One region of the Inediibacterium massiliense genome, then DNA from elsewhere that is predicted to be linked to it. Evidence: a T-box and tRNA genes for the amino acid it is inferred to sense, from the RefSeq annotation. Region 1 holds a T-box; the other regions hold tRNA genes.
What was found. A T-box is a leader RNA that pairs with one kind of tRNA and senses whether it is charged. The one in region 1 lies ahead of BN2409_RS08040 (valine--tRNA ligase), so its partner is inferred to be a tRNA-Val.
Positions count from the first base shown of each region.

Region 2: it encodes a tRNA-Val, which carries the amino acid that the T-box ahead of BN2409_RS08040 (valine--tRNA ligase) is inferred to sense. The anticodon was not compared.
Region 3: it encodes a tRNA-Val, which carries the amino acid that the T-box ahead of BN2409_RS08040 (valine--tRNA ligase) is inferred to sense. The anticodon was not compared.

Region 1 covers NZ_LN876586.1:899,015-902,779, reverse strand. The annotation lists gene BN2409_RS08040 (valine--tRNA ligase) at 1-1,830, opposite strand, end outside; T-box leader at 1,878-2,090, opposite strand; gene BN2409_RS08035 (hypothetical protein) at 2,152-2,496, opposite strand; gene BN2409_RS08030 (hypothetical protein) at 2,614-3,015, shown strand; gene BN2409_RS17190 (hypothetical protein) at 3,012-3,161, opposite strand; gene BN2409_RS08025 (hypothetical protein) at 3,395-3,601, shown strand; gene BN2409_RS08020 (ABC transporter substrate-binding protein) at 3,720-3,765, shown strand, end outside.
Region 2 covers NZ_LN876587.1:1,633,556-1,637,320, forward strand. The annotation lists gene BN2409_RS16485 (ribonuclease H-like domain-containing protein) at 140-1,153, shown strand; tRNA gene BN2409_RS16490 (tRNA-Phe) at 1,307-1,382, opposite strand; tRNA gene BN2409_RS16495 (tRNA-Ile) at 1,388-1,464, opposite strand; tRNA gene BN2409_RS16500 (tRNA-Ile) at 1,470-1,546, opposite strand; tRNA gene BN2409_RS16505 (tRNA-Pro) at 1,550-1,626, opposite strand; tRNA gene BN2409_RS16510 (tRNA-Trp) at 1,632-1,707, opposite strand; tRNA gene BN2409_RS16515 (tRNA-Ile) at 1,717-1,793, opposite strand; tRNA gene BN2409_RS16520 (tRNA-Ser) at 1,799-1,889, opposite strand; tRNA gene BN2409_RS16525 (tRNA-Ser) at 1,894-1,982, opposite strand; tRNA gene BN2409_RS16530 (tRNA-Lys) at 1,989-2,064, opposite strand; tRNA gene BN2409_RS16535 (tRNA-Gln) at 2,068-2,143, opposite strand; tRNA gene BN2409_RS16540 (tRNA-Arg) at 2,149-2,225, opposite strand; tRNA gene BN2409_RS16545 (tRNA-Gly) at 2,231-2,304, opposite strand; tRNA gene BN2409_RS16550 (tRNA-Gly) at 2,308-2,382, opposite strand; tRNA gene BN2409_RS16555 (tRNA-Tyr) at 2,387-2,471, opposite strand; tRNA gene BN2409_RS16560 (tRNA-Thr) at 2,476-2,550, opposite strand; tRNA gene BN2409_RS16565 (tRNA-Asp) at 2,562-2,638, opposite strand; tRNA gene BN2409_RS16570 (tRNA-Val) at 2,647-2,722, opposite strand; tRNA gene BN2409_RS16575 (tRNA-Glu) at 2,728-2,802, opposite strand; tRNA gene BN2409_RS16580 (tRNA-Met) at 2,810-2,886, opposite strand; tRNA gene BN2409_RS16585 (tRNA-Met) at 2,892-2,967, opposite strand; tRNA gene BN2409_RS16590 (tRNA-Leu) at 2,973-3,061, opposite strand; tRNA gene BN2409_RS16595 (tRNA-Asn) at 3,067-3,141, opposite strand; rRNA gene rrf (5S ribosomal RNA) at 3,147-3,263, opposite strand.
Region 3 covers NZ_LN876582.1:5,453-9,217, reverse strand. The annotation lists tRNA gene BN2409_RS00380 (tRNA-Gly) at 1-5, shown strand, start outside; tRNA gene BN2409_RS00375 (tRNA-His) at 12-87, shown strand; tRNA gene BN2409_RS00370 (tRNA-Gln) at 94-169, shown strand; tRNA gene BN2409_RS00365 (tRNA-Lys) at 173-248, shown strand; tRNA gene BN2409_RS00360 (tRNA-Cys) at 258-332, shown strand; tRNA gene BN2409_RS00355 (tRNA-Arg) at 340-416, shown strand; tRNA gene BN2409_RS00350 (tRNA-Asn) at 479-553, shown strand; tRNA gene BN2409_RS00345 (tRNA-Leu) at 559-647, shown strand; tRNA gene BN2409_RS00340 (tRNA-Met) at 653-728, shown strand; tRNA gene BN2409_RS00335 (tRNA-Met) at 734-810, shown strand; tRNA gene BN2409_RS00330 (tRNA-Glu) at 818-892, shown strand; tRNA gene BN2409_RS00325 (tRNA-Val) at 898-973, shown strand; tRNA gene BN2409_RS00320 (tRNA-Asp) at 982-1,058, shown strand; tRNA gene BN2409_RS00315 (tRNA-Thr) at 1,070-1,144, shown strand; tRNA gene BN2409_RS00310 (tRNA-Tyr) at 1,149-1,233, shown strand; tRNA gene BN2409_RS00305 (tRNA-Gly) at 1,238-1,312, shown strand; tRNA gene BN2409_RS00300 (tRNA-Gly) at 1,316-1,389, shown strand; tRNA gene BN2409_RS00295 (tRNA-His) at 1,396-1,471, shown strand; tRNA gene BN2409_RS00290 (tRNA-Gln) at 1,478-1,553, shown strand; tRNA gene BN2409_RS00285 (tRNA-Cys) at 1,573-1,647, shown strand; tRNA gene BN2409_RS00280 (tRNA-Arg) at 1,655-1,731, shown strand; gene BN2409_RS00275 (MGDG synthase family glycosyltransferase) at 2,052-3,179, shown strand; gene BN2409_RS00270 (MGDG synthase family glycosyltransferase) at 3,169-3,765, shown strand, end outside.

The DNA.
Region 1 (3,765 bases):
ATCTGCAAGAGTAAAATGTTTTTGGCATTCTTCTTTGTCAAATTGGTCCTTATCTAAATTCATGAGTACAAATCTTGTAGCATTCCAAAGTTTGTTTGCAAAATTTCTATTTGCTTCTACTCTTTCTATATAAAAACGCATATCATTTCCCGGGCTATTTCCAGAAGCTAAAGTAAGTCTTAAGGCATCTGCACCGTATTCATTGATAATTTCTAATGGATCAATTCCATTTCCTAATGATTTACTCATTTTTCTTCCTTGAGAATCTCTTACAAGTCCATGAACAAATACATATTTAAAAGGAATATCTCCCATTTGTTCAAGTCCTGAAAACATCATTCGAATCACCCAGAAGAAAATAATATCATATCCTGTTACTAATACATCTGTAGGATAGAAATATTTTAATTCTTCTGTATTATGTGGCCAACCTAAAGTTGAAAATGGCCAAAGAGCAGAACTAAACCAAGTATCTAATACATCTTCATCTTGTTTGAAGTGAGTACTTCCACATTTACTACATTTTTGTGGAGCTTCCTTAGATACCATCACTTCCCCACAATCCTCACAATAATAAGCAGGTATTCTATGTCCCCACCACAATTGTCTTGAAATACACCAATCTCTTATATTTTCAAGCCAATGATAATAAATTTTGTCAAATCTTTCTGGTACAAATTTTGTCTTTCCTGATTTTACTGCTTCTATAGCTGGCTTTGCCATCTCTTCCATTTTTACAAACCATTGATCACTAAGTCTTGGTTCTACTACTGTATTACATCTATAACAAACTCCTACATTATGATCATGTTCTTTTATTTTTACTAAATATCCTGCTTCTTCTAAGTCTTTTACTAATGCTTTTCTACATTCATAACGATCCATTCCTTGATATTTTCCTGCATGTTCATTCATCTTTGCAGTATCGTCCATTACTGTAATTTGTTCTAGATTATGTCTTAATCCTACCTCAAAGTCATTAGGATCATGAGCTGGTGTAATTTTTACAGCTCCTGTACCAAATTCTTTGTCTACATATTCATCTGCAATGATTGGAATTTCTCTTCCTACAATAGGTAAAATCAAAGTCTTACCCACTAAATGAGCATATCTTTCATCTTCTGGATGAACTGCTACTGCTGTATCTCCAAGCATAGTTTCAGGTCTTGTAGTGGCAATTTCTAAATACTCCTCTGAATCTTTCACAAGATACTTAATATGCCAAAAATGGCCTTGTTTTTCTTCATGCTCTACTTCTGCATCAGAAAGAGAAGTTTTACAATCTGGGCACCAATTAATTAATCTATTTCCTCTATAAATATACCCTTTTTCATAAAGTTTTATGAAAACCTCTGTAACTGCCTCATTACATCCTTCATCCATAGTAAATCTTTCTCTAGACCAATCGCATGAGTTTCCTATTTTTTTCATTTGCTCTACAATTCTTCCACCATATTCTTCTTTCCATTCCCATGCTCTTTTTAAAAATTCATCTCTTCCTATTTCTTCTTTTGTTTTTCCTTCTTCTTTCATAATCTTTTCTACTACTTTTACTTCTGTTGCAATACTTGCATGATCTGTTCCTGGAAGCCATAATGCTTCATATCCTTGCATTCTTTTATAACGAATCAATATATCTTGTAATGTATGATCTAATGCATGTCCCATATGAAGCTGTCCTGTAATATTAGGAGGTGGAAGTACAATAGCGAAAGGTTCTTTTTCTTTATTTACATTGGCCTTAAAATATCCTTTTTCCATCCAATCCTCATAAATTCTTTTTTCAAATTCTTGAGGATTATATGTTTTATCAAGGTTTTTTACTGTCATAAAAACACTCCTTTTTAAAATATTCATAAAAAAGCCCCTATCATCCTTGTAAGGACGAAAGGGACTTTCGCGGTACCACCTTAATTCCAAAATTGGCTCTTTTGTATCTATAACGGGATATCCCGACTAAACCTACTTTAATTTCAGTTTAGTAACTCAGAAGCTACCTTCAATAATACTCCCCTAAGAAACCTTCCAGCCTTTGGATTTCTTTCTCTAGAGGGGGTTATTTATTTACTCCTCTTCTTCAATGTCTATTCTTATAGTATTTTTTCATTAATTATATATCATTTAAGATAAAAGTCAATATGTACTTTATTTTTATTTTACCAATTTTAGAGAATATATTCTTTCTAAATAGTTAATCAGCTCTTTAATCATAGGGATGTGGTTTGTACTCAATATATCCCACTCTCTTTTGTAATTTGCATAAATATATCGTCGTACATTTCTAGTAGGAGCATAGGGACTTCCTCCAAATTCTACTACATCCTTATAGACACACAGTCTTGTAATCCTTCCCCATCCACTTTCTAAATTCATAGGATCAATCCCATGCTCTGTTTCTTCTTTATGAACTAATGCATACCATCGAAAACGATCTACAATCCCTTTCATATAACCATATCTATGCTTTCCTTCTTCTATCTTAATATTGTAATCCATAAAAACCCCACCTTTTTATAACATTTTCTATTATAGTTATATTCTTAGTCTATCCATTTAATAATATTTTTTTACATTTATTCATAATATACACAAATAGAACTAAGGGGGATTTTTATGAAAAAACAATACCCATTTTATTTATGTACACTTATATTGGCTTTTTTATGCAGTATAGGAAGCCGAATACTCACATCAAATACTTCTGTATTTTATTATTATGAAACTTCATGGATCTATCGTATAGCTAATCATTCTATATTAGGGATTGTCCTTGGCATTATGGGATTTATATTATTCCTATGGCTACTTTTTCATACTGCTTATTTTATATTAGTACGTTTTGATCATATACATTCTATATTAAAAATTTTAGGACTCCTATGGGTCATACTGCTTATGACTGCTTGTCTTTATGAAGGAATTACTTTATATTATCTCTTAGGATATGTTTTTCTTTTGTGTATTCTTATTTTTTCTTTATTGCTAATCATACATTATTTTTATCCTAATATTTAACTTTGCTTTGCTGTCATATTTTCTAAAAAATCCAACTTCATTTTTGTGCACTCTATATAAGTTTGTTCTGAAATTTTTCCTTTTGACAATAAATCATCACACAAATCAATAAAATCTATTACCATATTTACAAGCATTTCTTCCACTTTTTTCGCCTCCATTATATAATTTTTTATCTGTTTCTCATCATATTCATAATATCCTTAATTTATTCCTTTTATACTTTTATTTATGGTTTTTACCTTTTTTTCTAGATTTTTTGAATATTTTCTATTTTTTTATTTTCATTAAATATTATTCTTCCTATAACCCTATAGTATTTTCACCTTTTTTATGATAAAATTTTTATGTATTTTACAAATTAAAAAGGAGCATATTTATGGGAATGTCTATATTAATTTTATTAGTTTCTATATTCACAATCATCTGCACTCTTTTAAAACCTCCCTTTTATTGGGAAAGTCGTAAAGCAAAAAACTTAAGAAGATTTCTAGGTGATGGTGGAGCAACTATAGTTTATCTTTTAATAGGTATTTTTCTACTAGTAACAAGCTTGGCTAATTTATTAGGATTTATAACTTTCTAAAATACTGAGAAATATTCCTCAGTATTTTTTTATTCTTTAGGAATTGTATAAAGGAACCATTCATTTCATGATGCATATAATAAAATTATATAAAATTATTGGTCATGGAGGTATGATGATGAAACTTTTTAGGAAAACAGCATTTCTCCTTGTTCTAGTCATGC
Region 2 (3,765 bases), on a different contig from region 1:
TGATCACCTCACTCCTATTATTAATATATGTCTTTTCTATGTAAAAAGCTTATTTGCCTTTTAAAAGTAATATCATTTATAATATAGAAATATAAGCTATTTTAAATTACATGATTTTATTCAAAAGGAGATGTATCTATTGGAAATTTTAGAATATAAAATACAAGAGTCCATTCATTTGCCTAAAAACTTTTTATTGTCATATGAAGATATTAATTTTGCTTTATTCGATATTGAAACTACAGGACTTAGTTCTCTTCATAATCAAGTCATACTTATTGGACTTTTGTATATACAAAATGGTCAAATCACTATGAAACAATTTTTTTGTGAAAATAGAAAAGAAGAAATAGAGATTTTACAAGCTTTTGAAAAAGAAATAAAAAAGTTTCAGCTATTCATTAGCTATAATGGCGACACTTTTGATATTCCATTTTTAAATAAAAGATTTCAATTTCATAAAATAACTTATTGTATACAGAAACATAAAAGTTTAGATTTATTAAAATGGGTAAAAAAAACAAAGGATTTATTTCAGTTTAATAATTGTAAACTAAAATCATTAGAAGAGCATTTAGGAATTTATAGAAATGATAAAATATCTGGAAAAGAAAGTGTTTCTCTTTATGAAGAATATGAAAAAAATCAAGCTGAACAGTTAAAAAAATTAATTCTTTTACATAATTATGATGATTTATATTATTTTTCAAAGGCTTTATGTATTTTAGATCAAGCCCCTATAGATTATACATTAGAATGTTTTCCTCATATTTTTCATATATCTGACAAAAACATAGGATATATTTTTCATCCATCTATAAAAAATGGATATTTCCAATTGGATGGATTTTATTCAGATATAAAAATAAAAAAAGACTACATTATCTATGACAATGCTTTTCATTTAGAATATACGAAAAAATCATCTTCTTTTATTTTAAAAATTCCTCTGTACAAAGGAATACTCTCTACAGGAGCCAAATGTCTATATATAGATACATTGGATTTTCCTTTTTCCTATTCTGTAGACAATACACCATCAGTTATTTCTTCTAATATTGTCATATTTAAGGAAGGTTCTATTATGAAGTTTACAGAAATTCATAGATTCATTATAGATCTACTTAGATATATTTTTACGGTTCACGAATAAGCAAAGTTATGAAAAATTCGCATATTCCTCTCGGAATTGCTCATGTCGCCAACGAAATTCTTTCATTTCATTCAGAATTTCCGTTTAGAATAAAAAACCGTCACTTGATTTTCAATATAGAAAAAACACATCTATCATATAGATGTGTTTTTTTGGTGCCCAGAGGCGGAATCGAACCACCGACACGGGGATTTTCAGTCCCCTGCTCTACCGACTGAGCTATCTGGGCAAGAATGGTGGGCCTTCAGGGATTCGAACCCCGGACCTGCCGGTTATGAGCCGGACGCTCTAACCAACTGAGCTAAAGGCCCCTATATGGTGGGCTTGGGAGGACTCGAACCTCCGACCTCACGCTTATCAGGCGTGCGCTCTAACCACCTGAGCTACAAGCCCATATGGTCGGGGTGGCAGGATTTGAACCCGCGGCCCTCTGGTCCCAAACCAGATGCGCTACCAAACTGCGCTACACCCCGATATATGGCAGGGGCAGAAGGACTTGAACCCTCGGCACGTGGTTTTGGAGACCACTGCTCTACCAACTGAGCTATACCCCTAAATAAAAATGGTGGGCCTTCAGGGATTCGAACCCCGGACCTGCCGGTTATGAGCCGGACGCTCTAACCAACTGAGCTAAAGGCCCCTACATGGCGGAGAAGGCGGGATTCGAACCCGCGCACCAGTTGCCCGGCCTAACGGTTTAGCAAACCGTCCTCTTCAGCCTCTTGAGTACTTCTCCATGCTGGCGGAGAGGGTGGGATTCGAACCCACGGTCCCTTTCGGAATCACTGGTTTTCAAGACCAGCTCCTTAAACCACTCGGACACCTCTCCAGGATTTGGTGACCCATCCGCGGCTCGAACGCGGGACACCTTGATTAAAAGTCAAGTGCTCTACCTACTGAGCTAATGGGTCATATGGCTGGGGTAGCAGGACTCGAACCTACGGATGCCAGAGTCAAAGTCTGGTGCCTTACCGACTTGGCTATACCCCATTATATGGCGGGTCCACAGGGATTCGAACCCCGGACACACGGCTTAGAAGGCCGTTGCTCTATCCAACTGAGCTATGAACCCATATTTGGAGCGGATGATGGGAATCGAACCCACGCTACCAGCTTGGAAGGCTGGAGTTCTACCATTGAACTACATCCGCATTTGGAGCGGAAGACGAGATTCGAACTCGCGACCCTCGCCTTGGCAAGGCGATGCTCTACCACTGAGCCACTTCCGCATATTGGTGGAGGAAGGTGGATTCGAACCACCGAAAGCTCAGCTAACGGATTTACAGTCCGCCCCCTTTGGCCACTCGGGAATTCCTCCATTTTGGAGCTGGCGAAGGGAATCGAACCCCCAACCTGCTGATTACAAGTCAGCTGCTCTACCGTTGAGCCACACCAGCTAATATAAAAATGGCGACCCGGAAGGGGCTCGAACCCTCGACCTCCAGCGTGACAGGCTGGCATTCTAACCAACTGAACTACCGGGCCAAAATAAATGGTGGGCGCAATAGGGCTCGAACCTATGACCCCCTGCTTGTAAGGCAGGTGCTCTCCCAGCTGAGCTATGCGCCCTAAAATGGTGACCCATCCGAGAATCGAACTCGGGTTACCGCCGTGAAAGGGCGGTGTCTTGACCGCTTGACCAATGGGCCTTAATAATGGTAGCGGCGAGTGGACTTGAACCACCGACCTTCCGGGTATGAACCGGACGCTCTAGCCAACTAAGCTACGCCGCCATTAATGGTTGCGGAGGCAGGATTTGAACCTACGACCTTCGGGTTATGAGCCCGACGAGCTGCCAGCTGCTCCACTCCGCGATATTTGGTGCCGGGGACCGGAATCGAACCGGTACGATCTGTAAGGACCGCAGGATTTTAAGTCCTGTGCGTCTGCCAGTTCCGCCACCCCGGCATTTTTGGCTCCAAGGGTGGGGCTCGAACCCACAGCCTACCGGTTAACAGCCGGTTGCTCCACCATTGAGCTACCTTGGAACATAAACTAGCGACGACCTACTCTCCCAGGGCGCTACCGCCCAAGTACCATCAGCGCTGAAGAGCTTAACTTCTGTGTTCGATATGGGAACAGGTGTAGCCTCCTCGCTATTGTCACTAGATTTATTTTAAAGACAAGATATATATTAACACATTTTTTCCTTTTTGTCAACAAACTTTTTAATAATAACAAAATTTATTTTATCATTTTCTAGTTTTGTCAACATATATACCTTGAAAATTAAACAATGCAAAATCTGGTCAAGTCCTCGACCGATTAGTACCTATCAGCTAAAGACATTGCTGCCCTTACACCCTAGGCCTATCAACCAGATGGTCTATCTGGGGTCTTACCTTAAAAAGTGGGAAATCTCATCTTGAGGGAGGCTTCGCGCTTAGATGCCTTCAGCGCTTATCCCGTCCATACATAGCTACTCAGCCGTGCCGCTGGCGCGACAACTGATACACCAGAGGTATGTCCATCCCGGTCCTCTCGTACTAAGGACAGCTCCTCTCAAATTTCCTGCGCCCACAGCGGATAGGGACCGAACTGTCTCACGACGTTCTGAACCCAGCTCGCGTGCCTCTTTAATGGGCGAACAGCCCAACCCTTGGGACCTACTT
Region 3 (3,765 bases), on a different contig from region 1:
CTCCAAACATGGTGGGTGTAGTCAAGTGGTTAAGACACAGGATTGTGGCTCCTGCATGCGTGGGTTCGAATCCCATCACCCACCCCAAAATAATGGGGTATAGCCAAGTCGGTAAGGCACCAGACTTTGACTCTGGCATCCGTAGGTTCGAGTCCTGCTACCCCAGCCATATGACCCATTAGCTCAGTAGGTAGAGCACTTGACTTTTAATCAAGGTGTCCCGCGTTCGAGCCGCGGATGGGTCACCAATTCATAGTGGCGGCATAGCCAAGTGGTAAGGCAGAGGTCTGCAAAACCTTTATTCCCCAGTTCAAATCTGGGTGCCGCCTCCATTTTTTTGCGCTCATAGCTCAGCTGGATAGAGTGTCTGACTACGAATCAGAAGGCCGCAGGTTCGAATCCTGCTGGGCGCACCAAATTTGATAAAAGTGTTGACAAAACACAAAGTCAATGATAAAATAACAATTGTTATTAATGTTCCAAGGTAGCTCAATGGTGGAGCAACCGGCTGTTAACCGGTAGGCTGTGGGTTCGAGCCCCACCCTTGGAGCCAAAAATGCCGGGGTGGCGGAACTGGCAGACGCACAGGACTTAAAATCCTGCGGTCCTTACAGATCGTACCGGTTCGATTCCGGTCCCCGGCACCAAATATCGCGGAGTGGAGCAGCTGGCAGCTCGTCGGGCTCATAACCCGAAGGTCGTAGGTTCAAATCCTGCCTCCGCAACCATTTATGGCGGCGTAGCTTAGTTGGCTAGAGCGTCCGGTTCATACCCGGAAGGTCGGTGGTTCAAGTCCACTCGCCGCTACCATTATTAAGGCCCATTGGTCAAGCGGTCAAGACACCGCCCTTTCACGGCGGTAACCCGAGTTCGATTCTCGGATGGGTCACCATTTTAGGGCGCATAGCTCAGCTGGGAGAGCACCTGCCTTACAAGCAGGGGGTCATAGGTTCGAGCCCTATTGCGCCCACCATTTATTTTGGCCCGGTAGTTCAGTTGGTTAGAATGCCAGCCTGTCACGCTGGAGGTCGAGGGTTCGAGCCCCTTCCGGGTCGCCAATTTTATATTAGCTGGTGTGGCTCAACGGTAGAGCAGCTGACTTGTAATCAGCAGGTTGGGGGTTCGATTCCCTTCGCCAGCTCCAAAATGGAGGAATTCCCGAGTGGCCAAAGGGGGCGGACTGTAAATCCGTTAGCTGAGCTTTCGGTGGTTCGAATCCACCTTCCTCCACCAATATGCGGAAGTGGCTCAGTGGTAGAGCATCGCCTTGCCAAGGCGAGGGTCGCGAGTTCGAATCTCGTCTTCCGCTCCAAATGCGGATGTAGTTCAATGGTAGAACTCCAGCCTTCCAAGCTGGTAGCGTGGGTTCGATTCCCATCATCCGCTCCAAACATGGTGGGTGTAGTCAAGTGGTTAAGACACAGGATTGTGGCTCCTGCATGCGTGGGTTCGAATCCCATCACCCACCCCAAAATAATGGGGTATAGCCAAGTCGGTAAGGCACCAGACTTTGACTCTGGCATCCGTAGGTTCGAGTCCTGCTACCCCAGCCATATATATCTAATTCATAATGGCGGCATAGCCAAGTGGTAAGGCAGAGGTCTGCAAAACCTTTATTCCCCAGTTCAAATCTGGGTGCCGCCTCCATTTTTTTGCGCTCATAGCTCAGCTGGATAGAGTGTCTGACTACGAATCAGAAGGCCGCAGGTTCGAATCCTGCTGGGCGCACCAATAAAATAGAAGAGGGTACGAATTTCGTACCCTCTATTTTATTGTATTTTATCATATATAATGAATAAAATTGTGGATCATGTGAGAGTTACATAAAAGGTTTATAACTTTCTAAAAAAGATATGCATATTCCTATTGGCAGTTTCATGAAATATGATAAAATATATTAGGCAATATGACTTAGGGCCTAAAGTCTTAACATATGGGTTGAGACTTTTTTTATCTACCAAGGGATTGCAAAGTTTTATAGTATACAACTGCTTGCTAAAAGTCAATGTTCTTTAAAAAAGCAAGTTATAGAGTTGTAAGGGGGAATTTTCATGAGAAAAATCCTTATTTTTACTGCTTCTACAGGAGAAGGACATAATCAAGTTGCAAGAGCTTTGAAAAATGAGTTTGAGGCATTTGGATATGAAGTAGTAATGATGGATATTTTAAAAGAAACAAGCCAAGTTTTAAATTTATGTATAGCAGATGGATACAATATTTTAGCTACTCATTTGCCTAAAATATATGGAATGTTATATAAGTGGAGTGATAGGAAAATTATTAATATAGAATTTAATAAAATATTTAATAGATTAGAATATCATAAAGTTTATAATTTAATTACCTATCATCAACCAGATTTAATTATTACTACTCATCCTTTTATCATTGGAGTCATAGGAGATTTAAAGAAAAAAGGGATGCTACATATTCCATTTATTTCAGTTGTTACAGATTATAAAGCACATCAAGTGTATATTCACGATTATGTAGATGCATATATAACAGGAAGCGATTATACAAGTCAGACTTTAGTAGAGAGAGGAATCAACTCAAATAATATATATGCATGTGGTATTCCTATACGTAGACAATTTTTAAAAAGGAGTATAGATTATAAAAAAGATTCTTATTTCACAGTACTTTTGATGGGGGGCAGTATGGGTGTAAAAGGTATGAAAAAAGTGCTTGAAAATCTCATCGGAAATAGGAATTTATTACGTATTATTGTGATTTGTGGAAATAATAAGAGTTTAAAGAAAAAGATAATAAAGCAATATCATCATATAGAAGGTAAAGAAATTAGAGTATATGGTTTTACCAAGGATATTCCACAATTTATGGACAAGGCTCATATTGTGATTACTAAACCAGGAGGAATTACAGTATCAGAATCTATGGCAAAGAATATTCCTATGATCATTCCATATTTTATACCAGGACAAGAAGAAGGAAATGTAGAATTTTTACTAGATTCTGGTGTAGCCATTCAGATCAAGAATATAGATCATATCAATGAAGTGATTGATGAATTGATTCAAAATCCTAAGAAACTGGAGCATATGAAAAAAAGAATGAAGGATTTATGGAATATATACTCTATAGAAAATATAATTGAGTTGTCTAATAAACTTATGTGGAAATATAGTCATGAACGGGGAATGATTTATGGAAAATAAGACAGATATTTTACTGTTGACTGCTACTTTTGGATTGGGACATAAATCGGCTGCACAAGCAATTGTAGAGCATGTGAAAAGGGAAAATGAAGATATAAAGATGGAGATTGTAGATATTTTTCAAATTATCAATCCAAAGCTATATAAAAGTTTATATAAAGGATATGAATTTTTAATTACTAAAAATAGTAAATTATATAATTATTTTTATTATAAAAAGTATTTTAATGAACATTCTCAGTTGGATGATTGGTTTTATAAAATATGTCTTCCCAAACTGACAAGTTATATTTCATCTATTCATCCTAAGATGATTATAGCTACATTTCCAGTTGGGTCAGGTTTAGCATCAAAATATAAGGAAGAGTATCAAAGCGACCTTCCGATTATTAGTTGTATTACAGATGTAGTAGATAGTTGGGAGTGGATTTATCATAATATAGATCAGTATTTTGTTGCTACAGAAGAAATTAAAAATAAATTAATACAAAAAGGGGTTTCAGAAAAAAAGATAGCAGCTACAGGAATTCCTATTAGAGTACAATTTGAAGGACATAGGAATGAATTAGAAAAACTAAAAAAAATA